Regions from separate parts of the Lactobacillus sp. M0390 genome, predicted to be linked through region 2. Evidence: predicted binding sites of a transcription regulator. Region 2 holds the regulator's gene; each other region holds the start of a gene.

Region 1 (4,559 bases), on a different contig from region 2:
CACGAACCCTTTCTCCATGCCAGTTTTTGCGAAAAAGGGCAAGCACTTCTGCTGCAATTGTATCATTATCATTAGTTGGACAAACTTTTTGCTGAACGTTAAAGCCTTTTCGTTTGCCCTTAAGCCGATATTTTGAAAAGTTCACCATTAGGCTAATGCATCCCGTCTGCACTCTATGCGATCTAATCCGAGCTGCCACTTGTTCACTAATTTCACGCAAGACAATCTCTATTTCACGCTGATCCGTATAATCTCTTGTCAAAATTTGTGAATTGCCATAGTTCTTCATTTTGGGAAAATACTGTTCTCTAATAATGCTTCGGTCAACCCCCCAACTCATTGCAAATAACTGTTCGCCCATTACGCCAAACTCTTTTTTTAGAATTGCAGGATCTGAATGTGCTAGTTCATACATATTATTAATGTTAAGCCGGCGCAGATGCTTTGCTGTGCGTTTGCCAATGCCACAGACTTCTTCCATGTCTTTAATCTGCCAGATGGTATCTGGAACATCAATGTAGTGCCAATAGTCAATCATTGAGTGACGATGCTTAGCTGAGATATCCATTGATAATTTAGCCAATAAGGGATTTTCCCCTATTCCACATGTGGTATAAAAGCCAAGCTTATTTTTGATTTCGAGCTGTATCTTACGTGCAACTAAATAAGGATCATCGCCAAATAAATGCCAAGATTTTGTCATGTCAATCATGCTTTCATCAATGGAATAGGGATGAATATCTTCATCAGCCGCAAATTGACGAAAGATTTCAAGTATCTGCGTACTGCGCTTAATATATAAATTCATATGTGGGGGCACCAAAATTAAGTCAGGTGCCTCTTTTTTGCTAGGAACATCACGAACCCGCATTACATTATTTAGACCATATTTTGCCTTAGCTAAGGGCGAAGCAGCCATGATTAAGCCAGAACCGTAACTTTCCTCATCTTGCTGATGAGACGCAACTGCCAATACCGCCTTCATTGGATTAAGACCTAATTCAATTGCTTCGCAGCTAGCAAAAAACGATTTATTATCAATCATAAACACTACATTATGAGGTTCATAACGATAATCATACATTTTTTACCACTTCCATTCCGAACTCTTGTTTGTATTACAAATTATACAAACGTAAGTTCGATTCGGCAAGGATTTTTTATTCAACTGCAAGAATTGTCACTTGGTATTCACCCGCAGGAGCTGCAACCTTTACCACTGCTCCAGCTTCTTTTTTATTTATTGCCTGGCCCAAAGGTGAGTCAAAGGAAATTTTGCCTTCGGCAATATCAGCTTCCATTCGTCCAACGATCTGATACTTTTCTGTTTCTTCATCATCATCAAAACGAAGCGTTACTGTTTTACCTAAATCAACTTTGCCATCATCGTTCTTTTCAATTACTTCAGCATATTTCAATTGCTTTTCAAGGTAGCGCAAACGGCTTTGCAGGTGCCCCAAGTCTCTCTTAGCCTCTGTATACTCGGTATTTTCCGATAAATCACCAAGTGATCGGGCCTCCTGCAAAATTTTGATTCGTCTTGGTCGGTCCTTTTTTAAACGAGCAATTTCTTCTTCAATTTTTTGGTAGCCTGTTGGCGTCATTTTCTGATAATAAACCAAAGTTTTATCTCCTTTTTTACTTTTTCGCAAAAAAATTATACAAGTTTTTTTCTTGATATATCAACGTTTTGTTCTATTTTTTAGCACTCGATGAAGAAAAGTGCTAAAAAGTTGTTCACTTTTCGAATAATGGTACTATAATATTAATTGTAAGGAAGAAATGAAAGTCTTTACTTACATATTTAACTAAATTGAAAACAAAAAAATTGAAAGGAAGTTTTAAATTATGGCAAATGATATGATGAATCGTCGTAATGACTTATTTGATGCAATGAATGATTGGTTTGATCTTCCTAGAAAGTTTTTTGACGATACTAATGTTGCCAAATTAATGCAATCAGATGTAATTGAAAACGATAAAGAATATGTGATTAAAGTTGATATGCCAGGAATGGATAAGAGCAACATTAATCTAAGCTACAATAATGGTATTTTAAGCGTTTCAGGCTCAAGAAAGTCATTTAAAGATATGTCCAAGGACAACAGCCTTATTCATCGTGAAAGAATCGATGGTCACATTTCTCGTAGCTTTAGATTACCAAATGTAGTTGCAAGTGAGATCAGTGCAAAGTATGATAATGGTGTATTGACTATTACTTTACCAAAACAAAGTTCTGATCAAAGTGATAATTCAATTCAAATTGATTAGCTTATTTATATTTTAATTGCAAGAAGTTCTAGATAAGTTGCCAATACAAATAATTCTCTAAAGTGGGTTCAGCTATTGAACCCACTTTTCTTTTAGATTAAAATAGAAAGTAATTTAAAATTAGATTAAAAAAGGAGAATTATCTATGGGACATCAAGTTACTGTCCAAGAACTAGAAAAGTTTACGGACAATTTTAATCAAAACCCTAAAAATCAAGTAGTTGCACGTGCAACTCAAAAAAGTGGTGTGTTAGCTGCTGCTTACAATGAACGGGTACAAGGCGAACTAACTCGTGTTTTCTCAACAGAATTAGACACAGAAAACGTTACTAATCAACGTCAATCTGGTCGTTGCTGGGAATTCGCCACATTAAATATTTTGCGCCACAACTTTGGTAAAAAGCATAACTGTAAGAATTTTACTTTTTCACAAAGTTACAACTTCTTCTGGGACAAAATCGAGCGTGCAAACATTTTTTATGACAACATTTTGGACACAGCAGACAAGCCCCTCAACTCACGGACAGTTAGAGCTATTTTAGAAGGTGCCGGTCAAGATGGTGGTCATTTCCACATGGGAGCTGCTTTGATTGAAAAATATGGTGTTGTACCTTCTTATGCAATGCCTGAAAGCTTCAATGCTAATAACACCAGTGCCTTGGGTAAGGCTTTGGGTGACAAGTTGAAGAAAGACGCTTTGGTTTTGCGTAAATTAAAGCAAGAAGGAAAAGACGAAGAAGTCGAAAAAGCACGTGAACAATTTTTAGGTGAAGTTTACCAAATGACAGCAATTGCTGTTGGTGAACCACCAAAGAAATTCGATTTGGAATATCGTGATGACGATAAGAAATATCACTTAGATAAAGACTTAACCCCACTCGAATTTTTGCACAAGTACATGGGCGATGTTGACTTTGATGACTACGTTGTGTTAACAAATGCACCTGATCATGAATACAACAAGCTCTACGGCTTACCATTCGCTGACAACGTTGAAGGTGTCTGCCGAATCAAGTTCCTAAACTTGCCAATGGAGTTTTTGGAAACTTATGCAGTTAACCAATTAAAAGACGGCGAAGCTGTTTGGTTTGGTAATGATGTTGGTATACAAAGTGACCGTAAGGCAGGTTACCTTGATAACAATCTATACAAATTCAACGAGTTGTTTGGCGTTGATTTAACAATGTCTAAGGCTGACAGATTACGTACTGGTGCTGGTTCAGCTACTCACGCTATGACGCTAGTTGGTGTTGATGAAGATAACGGTCATATTCGTCAATGGAAAGTTGAAAACTCATGGGGCGAACAAAACGGGGACAAGGGCTTCTTCGTTATGAATAATGACTGGTTCAAGGACTATGTCTACGAAGTTGTCGTACACAAGAAGTACTTAACTTCTGAACAACTTGCCTTGGCAGAAGGCCCAATTACAGATCTTCCTGCTTGGGACTCAATCGCTTAAACTAAAAATAGGCAAAATAAAAGAGTGAAGTTCAAAATTATGAACTTCACTCTTTTTGTTTATTATTTTGCACGCATAAGTAATTCGTCAAACTTCTTGAAGAATAAATCTTTGTCTGCTTTAGTTACTAAAGTTATTTCACGGCCATTTGGATCTTCTTCCATTCGGCCAGCAGCAGTTCCCTTAGTGATGACTTTTACTTTACGTTTTTCTGCTGTTAAAACAACTTCAGGATAAAGTGCACTGATAACAGTTAAAATATCCCAAAAGTATAGTTGAGCTGTTTGAATTGGTGGATTAACTAGAAGACTATAAGCTTGGCCAGCCAAGTCAACAGCTGGATACTTGCGTAAACCTGCCCAGTGCATCTTCAATTCATTTGTTAGCGGTAGTTCCTCACTACTTTCTAGGCCAATGACTTCCATTGGAATATTTGAAGCTAGTACACGCTCAACAGCGTATGGATCCCAGAATGCATTCCATTCTTGCGTGCCATCTGCATTAACTTGGACAACATTTCCGTGACCATCAAGGGAGCCGCCCATCCAATAAAGTTTTTCAATTTTTGTTTCAATTTCAGGAGCAGCATCTAGGGCACGAGCCAAGTCAGTCAATGGACCTGTCATAACAACAGTTACAGGCTCAGTAGCATTTTCGAGCTTAGTGACCATGTCTAAGTGAGCAGGTTGGTCTGCTTCCTTGGTAACCATTTTGCCTGATTCATTGAGAATTGGTAATGAATTGAAAGAGTACGATGCTGTCCGCCAAGCTTCAGGAAACTGGTTAACAGCACGTGAATTTGACTTAGCAACTTCTAGCTTATCAC
Region 2 (4,559 bases):
GCTTCATCAGGGTTAATTGAGTGATCAGGGTCTTTGCCAGCCCATCTCTTTACAGCTTCTTGAACAGCTGGAATACGAGTTGAACCACCATTTAAGATAACTTTGTCAATGTCATTTACAGTTAAATCTGCATCCTTTAAAGCATTATCAAATGGAATCTTTGTACGGTCAACCAAATCAGCAGTTAATTCATCAAATTTAGCACGAGTTAAATCTGTTTCAAGGTGAAGTGGACCTGATTCACCTGCTGAAATGAATGGAAGTGAGATATGAGTTGAAGATACACCAGATAAGTCCTTCTTAGCTTTTTCAGCAGCATCCTTTAGACGTTGCAAAGCCATCTTATCTTTAGAAAGATCAACACCATTTTCATCCTTGAAGTTTTGAACTAGCCAATCGATAATCTTGTTATCAAAGTCGTCACCACCAAGGTTAGTATCACCGTTTGTTGACAATACTTGGAAGACGCCATCACCTAATTGCAAAACTGAAACATCGAAAGTACCACCACCAAGGTCGTATACTAAAACTTTTTCATCTTCTGCATCTTTATCAAGCCCATAAGCAAGTGAAGAAGCAGTAGGTTCATTGATGATTCTCTTAACATCTAAACCAGCAATCTTACCAGCATCCTTAGTTGCTTGACGTTGTGCATCATTGAAGTATGCAGGAACTGTAATAACAGCTTCAGTAACCTTTTCACCTAAGTAGTCTTCAGAAAACTTCTTAATGTATTGCAAAATCATTGCTGAAATTTCTTGAGGAGTATAAGCTTTATCACCAATTTTAACTTTGTAGTCAGCTTCGCCCATGTGACGCTTGATTGATGAAATTGTGTTTGGGTTGGTGATTGCTTGTCTCTTAGCAACTTCACCAACTTGAATTTCACCATCTTTAAAAGCAACAACAGATGGAGTAGTACGATTACCTTCTGGGTTAGTAATAATCTTAGGTTCTTTTCCTTCAAGAACTGCAACTGCTGAGTTAGTAGTTCCCAAGTCAATACCGATAACTTTTGACATTAATAATCATCCTTTCAATTATTGAGCAACAACAACCATTGCTGGTCTTAATGTGCGATCTTTATATAAATATCCCTTTTGTAGAACCTGAACAACGTGATCTTTTTGATCATCAGATTCAGCTGCAACAGTCTGAACTGCTTGATGTAAGTTCGGATCAAACTGTGCTTTTTCAGCATCAATCTCGCTAATTCCATGATCCTTCATGGCTTTAACAAGCGCATCCAAAGTCATTTGAACACCCTTTTTAAGTTGACGCGAAGCCTCATCATCTACCTTAGTTTCCAATGCTCTTTCTAAATTATCCATCGCTGGTAAAATATCTTTAGCTAAGGATTGTGACTCATACTTAATCAATTGAGCACGTTCATTGTTGTAGCGATTTTGCATATTCTGCATTTCCGCTTGACTACGAAGGTACTTGTCTTCTAGTTCTTTTTGTTCTTCTTTTATTTTTGCTAATTCTGTTTCAAGCTTTTTTGAAGTCTCAGGTTTCTTACTTTTATCTGTAGTATTAGCCTTTGTATCAGACTTTTTTTCTTCAGCTTTAGTTTGATCTTTGTTTAGATCTTTTTCACTAGCATATTTTTCTTTACTCACGGCTAACCTCCTTTATTTGAATCTACCATAATACTCAAGTAGTTTCTTAGCAAGTTCATTTCTAAAATATTCCAAAAGACCAATTACTTGCGAATATGGCATATTGTTAGGACCAAGTAAAGCAATTACGCCTTTACCATGTGAACCAACACTATATTCCGCAGTGAGCAGACTATAGTCCTTAAGTAAATCACTTGGCAAATCTGAACCCAAACTAACACGAATTGGATACTTACCACTGTCTGAGTTCATACATTGATCAACCATATCCGAAATCAAATCATTGTGATCAATTAACTCATAAACGGAGCGTAAACTTGAAACATCATCCAAAGAAGTATTATTAAGTAAATTAATCTGACCATCAACATACATTTGCTCACTTGTAGCGTCTTTAATGACGTCTTCAACCAACTCAAGTAAATCACTTGCATGAGAATCAGCAAGTTTCTTACCCAAAGTTCGATTAAGCAAAGATGATGTAACTTCATTTAGCGTTTTGCCAATTAACTCATCGTTAATCATTCGGACTGCTTTTTCAATTTCATCACCACTGATGTTACGTGGCAAGTTATAAACTTGATTGTGAACATCACCATCACTAGTAACTAAAATTGCCATCACTTGTCTATTAACTAAGGAGACAATTCTAAAACCAGTTATTGTAATATCATTGTTTTCTGGCCCTTCTGCAAAGGCTGTGTAATTAGTCAAATCAGATAAAATCTTTGCTGCTTCTTGAACAATTTCATTAACCTGATGAAAAGGTTGATCAAGTTGACTAACAATTCTCTTGTAAACAGAGGATGGTATCTTAAGTGGCTCAAGCAAGTTGTCTAAATAGTACCGATAACCGTTCATTGACGGAATTCGTCCACTTGAAAGATGTGTTTTCTCAAGAAGACCTTTATCTTCAAGTGCAGCCATTTCATTTCGAATTGTCGCACTTGAGACTTTCATCGGTAACTGATTCATCACTGTTTTTGAGCCAACAGGATCATGCGTCTGAGTAAAATCATTAATAATTGTTTTTAAAATTAATTCTTGACGTTCGGTCAACATAAATATCGCCCTCACTTTTAGCACTCATACTTTTTTGGTGCTAACAATTATTATGATACTAGCTTTTAGCAGAATGTCAAGTTGAGTGCTAATTTTTTCGCAATTAATTTTAACTTGAATTACTGTTTAACTAAAATTAACTTTGCTGAGCAAAATAAGCCTTAATTTCGTTCTCGTCTGCTTCCATTTGTTTTTTCAAATCATCCAAATTGGCAAATTTTATCTCACCACGTGTATACTTGTACCATTTAATAGTCATTTTTTTGCCATAGGCCTCTTCATCAAAGCCAAATAAATTTGATTCAATTAAAACTTTTTTTCCATCGCCGATAGTTACATTGTATCCAACACTAGTCATTGAATCATACCAATGCCCATCAATCTTCGTTTTTGTGGCATAAACACCAATTTTTGGAATAACCTTATTATCTTGCCAAACCAAATTAGCAGTTGGAAAACCGAGCTTATGCCCGTTGCGCAAACCATGACCAATTTTTCCAGACATCATATATGGAAAGCCAAGAAGTTCATTAGCTAGTTCCATGTCACCATTAACAATGGCTTTTTTTATTTCAGTAGAACCAATTTTTTGTCCACCATATGACTGCTGTGGCACATTGACGATATCGAATCTGCCTTTAGCAAACTTAGGGAAATTTTCCATATTTGCTACGTCTTTTGGACCATACGTATAATCAAATCCAGCTACGACTGTATCTGTTTCAAGTTTTACAATAATTTCATCAATAAATTGTTGAGCACTTAACTTACAAAAAGCATCACTAAAGTGCATTACCAAAAGATAATCGACATTCAATTTTTCCATTTTGTATGCTTTTTCGTCTAAGCTATCGATATAGCTAACATCTGCTCCTTGATAAACTGACTTGGGATGACGGTCAAATGTCATCACTGCAAGAGGAAGCTTTTTCTCAGTTGCTTTTTCTCTAGCAGTTCTAATTAAATGTTGATGACCACGATGTACACCATCAAAAAAGCCCAAAGCAAGCACAATCTTAGTAGGGAAAATATTCTCCTTAATTGGATAAGTTAAATGGATAATTTGCACAATAAAGCCTTCATTTCATCTTACTGGTTTTGTAATAGCATTAAAAACGGATGATACATGTGGTCATCCTTTTCGTATATTGCTTTAATGCTACTATTGTACCTTAACGCAACTTTTTTTGCATTCGTTTTCAAAACTATTGCATTACCATTTTTCACCTTAAGCCATTGCTGATCATTCAAGTTGATACTTTCATAATCCTTGAAAAAGGCATCAATTGGTTGAATAAAATCGGCAATCTTTTCTGGTGCATTAATTACTTCATCCAATTTAACTGCTTGGCTCAAATCAAAACCTGAGCTAGCAGTTCTTCTCAATGATTCCATAACTGCAGGAACATTCAATTCAGTTTTAAGATCGTTGACCAAAGATCTCACGTAAGTGCCCTTACTACATTCAATCTGAAAATCAAAAGTTTCTTCACCTTTTCCCTTATCAAAGGTTGGATCATTTTTAATATCATATTGATAAACTTGTACCTGCCGCTTTGGCCGCTCTACTTCAATACCAGCACGAGCGTATTCATATAAATGCTTCCCATTAACGCGGACAGCAGAATAAATTGGCGGAACCTGTTCAATTTCTCCCACAAAACTTTGCATTGCTTGTTGGATGGTTTCCTTTGAAATTGGAGCTGTGATCCTTTCACTTTCCAAAACTGTCCCACTCACATCATAACTATCAGTTGCATAACCAATAATTCCTGTGCCCTCATACTTTTTATTCTGTGTGTGCATTAATTCAATCAGCTTAGTAGCTTGACCAATTGCAATTGGCAATACACCGGTCACATCTGGATCTAGAGT
Region 3 (4,559 bases), on a different contig from region 2:
GATCAGCTGCAGGCTTATCTTCTGGAATTTCTGCAACAACTGCTTCAGTAGTTAATAATAAAGCAGCAATTGAGGCAGCGTTTTGTAATGCAGTACGAGTAACCTTAGTTGGATCGATAATACCAGATTCAACCATATTTTCCCACTTGTCAGTAGCTGCGTTGTAACCTACTTCAGGATCTTGACTTTCAAGTTTGTTCAAGATAACTGATCCGTCTTCACCAGCGTTTTCAGCAATTTGGCGAACTGGAGCGCTTAAAGCACGTAAAACAATGTTGATACCTGTTTGTTCATCTGCGTTGTCACCTTTAAGACCCTTAACAGCATCTTCAACATCAACTAAAGCAGTACCACCACCTGCTACGTAACCTTCGTCAACAGCAGCACGAGTTGAGTTCAATGCGTCTTCAATGCGGTATCTACGTTCTTTCAATTCAGTTTCAGTTGCAGCACCGACATGAATCACAGCTACACCACCAGTTAACTTAGCAAGACGTTCTTGTAACTTCTTCTTGTCAAAGTCTGAAGTAGTATCAGCAATTTGCTTTCTGATTGAATCTTCACGTTCTTTGATAGCATCTTCTGAACCAGCACCATCAACAATAGTAGTTGAGTCCTTAGTTACAGTGATACGACGTGCTTGACCTAATTGAGCAATTGTAGTGTCTTTTAATTCAAGACCAAGGTCTTCAGTAATTACTGTACCACCAGTAAGAGCAGCAATATCTTGTAATTGTTCCTTACGACGGTCACCAAAACCAGGAGCCTTAACGGCTACAACATTGAAAGTACCACGAATCTTGTTCAATACTAAAGTTGGAAGAGCTTCACCAGAAACGTCATCAGCAATAATCAATAATGATTTACCTTGTTGAACGATTTCTTGCAACAAAGGTAGGATATCTTGAATGTTAGAAATCTTCTTGTCAGTAATCAAAACGTAAGGATTGTCTAAGTCAGCTTCCATCTTATCGTTGTCAGTTACCATATATTGTGATAAGTAACCACGGTCAAATTGCATACCTTCAACAACAGATAATTCAGTTTCGATACCACGTGAGTCTTCAATGGTAATAACGCCGTCATTACCAACTTTTTCCATTGCGTCAGCAATTAAGTCACCAACTTCTTTTGAAGCTGAAGAAACTGAAGCAACTTGAGCGATTTGATCTTTTGAAGAAACTGTGTGGCTGATCTTGTGTAATTCATCAACAACTGCGTTAGTTGCTTTTTCAATACCACGACGAACACCTACAGGGTTAGCACCGGCAGTAACGTTCTTCATTCCTTCACGGATGATTGCTTGAGTTAAAACAACTGCAGTAGTAGTACCATCACCGGCAATGTCGTTAGTCTTTTGTGCTGCTTCAGCTACTAACTTAGCACCCATGTTTTCGTAGTGGTCTTTTAATTCAATTGACTTAGCAATTGTTACACCATCGTTAGTAATCTCTGGGTTGCCGTATGATTGTTCCAAAACAACATTTCTACCCTTAGGACCGATAGTTGCTTTAACAGTATCAGCTAATTTATCAACACCCTTTAATAGGGAACGTCTTGCTTTTTCTGAAAATTTAATGTCTTTTGCCATAATATCCGCTCCTTAGATTACTTAACAATTGCTAAAATATCTTTTTCATGAAGGACTAAGAATTTTTCGCCTTCGTATTCAACATTAGTGCCAGAATACTTGTCGTAAAGAACAACGTCGCCCTTATTGACAGACATTGGAATCTTGTCGCCGTTGTCAGCATAACTGCCTTCACCAACTGCAACAACTTCACCTTCTGTTGGCTTTTCTTTTGCATTTGAAGCAAGGACGATTCCGCCTACAGTTTTTTCTTCTTCTTCTTTAACTTTTACGATCACGCGATCACCAATTGGTTGTAACACGTTTGTCCCTCCTATTGTTTATTTTCATTTTTAATTACTTGTCGATTAGCACTCCTATTACTCAAGTGCTAACTTACAAATATGATAATAACCCCTTTTCCAAAAAAAAGCAAGAAAAAATTAGCACTTTTTTCACCAAAGTGCTAATTCATTTAAAACGTTGATATTATTAGGTTTATTACTAGCTATTCTTACCCTTATCCGAGTCAAGGAAGTAAATCAATGTCTGTAATTCAGTTGCTAAGTCCACATTCTGAATTCTTACACCAGTTGGAGCAGATAAGCGAATAGGGGTAAAGTTCATGATGCCCTTAATGCCTGCTTCCACCATATCATCGGCAGTTCTTTGGGCAGAATCAGATGGGACAGTCAAAATGGCAATAGTAATTTGTTGATCACTTAATTGCTTCTTCAACTCGCTCATTTCGTAAACTGGCACACCGCTTAAAATTTTACCAGTAATCTTAGGGTCAATATCAAAGGCACAGGAAATACGGATATTGTTACTCCGCTTAAAATTATAGTTAAGAAGCGCATGTCCCAAATTACCAACACCGACTAAGGCAACATTAGTTAGAGTATCTTGATTAAGAATCTTTTTGAAAAATGTAAGCAGACTCTTTACATCATATCCATAGCCACGCTTACCCAAAGCACCAAAATATGAAAAGTCACGTCTAATTGAAGCACTATCTACTTGAACAGCTTCAGATAATTCAGTCGATGAGACTTTTTCTTTACCTGCTTCATTTAAAATAATTAAATAGCGATAATATAGCGGTAATCTTTTCGCAGTCGCAGTCGGTATTTTGATTTTTTCCATTTTAAAAGCCTCCAACTTATTTTGCCTAAGAGTTATTTGTGAATTAGCTCATCAATTAGTATTATTTTACCTATAAATTGATAGCATTTGCAAATGTTTTTTTCACAATCTTGAATTAATAAAAAAGGGGCTAATTTCAGTTTTTCCAAAAAAATTTTGACTTAGTGAAAACTTATTTGTACATCCCCTAACAAATTGATAATTACCAAATCTTCACTAACTTTGTTTTTTCCTCCCTTCAATAATCCGTCCACTATCGCACTGCAGTGTATGCTAAAATAGTTTTTAGGTGAAAAATTATGATAATTGCACAAGGACACAACTTAGAGAAACAATTTGGCGCTACTACACTATTTAAGAACGTCAATTTTTCAATTGATTCAAATGCACGAATTGGTCTAGTGGGACCAAATGGGGTTGGTAAGACTACCCTATTAAAAATTATGACTGGTGAAGAAGAAGCTACTCACGGCGAATTCACGATTAATAAAGACATCGACGTTGGTTATATTGCACAGGAAAATGGTTTAAACGAAGAGAACAACATTTGGGATGAAATGTTAACTGTTTTTGCTACGCTAATTCAAATGAGCCAGAATATTCAAACTCTGCAGGAAAAAATTGCCGCTCATCCTGAGGATAAGCAGCTGCTAAAACAGTATGACCAACTTCAATTTAACTTTGAGCAACAAGGTGGTTACACTTATCAATCTGATATTAAGAGTATTCTAAATGGTTTTAATTTTCCTGAATCAACATGGACAAAAACAATTGGTAGTCTTTCTGGTGGTGAAAAAACTAGATTGGCTTTCGTTAAACTGTTGTTACGTAAGCCACCACTGCTTTTACTCGATGAGCCTACCAACTATCTTGATTTAGATACTTTGGACTGGTTAGAAACCTATTTAAAGAGCTATTCTGGTGCTATCTTGGTTGTTTCCCACGACCAGTACTTTTTAGATCATTTGGCTAACCAAATTTTTGAATTGCAGTTTGGTAAACTAACTGTTTTTAAGGGAAACTATTCTAACTATGTTGCTGAGCGTGAGTTACGCAACATGCAGCAAGAAGAGGCTTACGAGCGGCAACAAGAAAAAATTAAAAAGGATGAGGAATTCATTCAAAAGAATATTGCCAGAGCTAAAACCACTAAGCGTGCCCAAAGTCGACGTAAGCAACTAGAAAAAATGGAACGGATCACTCCACCTAAACATAAAAACAAGGTTCAAATTAACTTTAGAAGTGAACGCCCTTCCGGAAAAGAAGTATTAATTTTACGTGACTTAACCATTGGTTATCCAACCAAAACCATGGTCGAAGATATTTCCTTGCAAGTTAACAAGGGCGATCGTGTTGCAGTAATTGGCCCTAACGGAATTGGTAAATCTACCCTACTTAAAACTGTCATGAAGGAATTAAAGCCAAAGGGTGGTTCGATCAAGTATGGTGCCTCTCTTGACATCGGTTATTATGATCAAGAATTACAACTGCTTGATCCGACCAAAACAGTGCTTGATACAATTTGGGATCGCCATAAAACGATGCCCGAGCGGGATGTACGTTCAATTCTAGCAAGTTTTCTTTTTACGGCTAAAGACATTGATAAGACAGTCGGGCAACTATCAGGTGGACAGAAAGCCAGGCTGACTCTGACAGTCTTATCCCTTGAGCATAACAACTTTTTGCTAATGGATGAGCCTACTAACCACTTAGACTTAGAAGCTAAAGAAGTACTTGAACAAGCCTTACAAAAGTTTGATGGCACTTTACTGTTCGTTTCACACGACCGTTACTTTATTAATCAATTATCCAACAAAATTGTTGAAGTTAAAGACCAGCATGC

What was found. Region 2 encodes HrcA, which represses chaperone genes, less so after heat shock. Its sites were predicted from a motif close to TTAGCACTCNNNNNNNNNGAGTGCTAA; they were not measured.
Region 1: H3R25_RS05000 (Hsp20/alpha crystallin family protein) is a predicted target of HrcA. The motif match lies at 1,703-1,729, and genes of this name have one in related genera.
Region 3: groES (co-chaperone GroES) is a predicted target of HrcA. The motif match lies at 1,939-1,965, and genes of this name have one in related genera.

Annotation. Positions count from the first base shown of each region.
Region 1 covers NZ_JACFPH010000002.1:195,470-200,028, forward strand. The annotation lists gene H3R25_RS04990 (nucleotidyltransferase) at 1-1,084, opposite strand, end outside; gene greA (transcription elongation factor GreA) at 1,161-1,622, opposite strand; gene H3R25_RS05000 (Hsp20/alpha crystallin family protein) at 1,849-2,271, shown strand; gene H3R25_RS05005 (C1 family peptidase) at 2,417-3,733, shown strand; gene H3R25_RS05010 (nucleoside hydrolase) at 3,796-4,559, opposite strand, start outside.
Region 2 covers NZ_JACFPH010000001.1:642,872-647,430, forward strand. The annotation lists gene dnaK (molecular chaperone DnaK) at 1-1,022, opposite strand, end outside; gene grpE (nucleotide exchange factor GrpE) at 1,041-1,622, opposite strand; gene hrcA (heat-inducible transcriptional repressor HrcA) at 1,635-2,684, opposite strand; gene ribF (riboflavin biosynthesis protein RibF) at 2,821-3,753, opposite strand; gene truB (tRNA pseudouridine(55) synthase TruB) at 3,774-4,559, opposite strand, start outside.
Region 3 covers NZ_JACFPH010000004.1:67,752-72,310, reverse strand. The annotation lists gene groL (chaperonin GroEL) at 1-1,591, opposite strand, end outside; gene groES (co-chaperone GroES) at 1,609-1,893, opposite strand; gene H3R25_RS07785 (redox-sensing transcriptional repressor Rex) at 2,075-2,716, opposite strand; gene H3R25_RS07780 (ABC-F family ATP-binding cassette domain-containing protein) at 3,016-4,559, shown strand, end outside.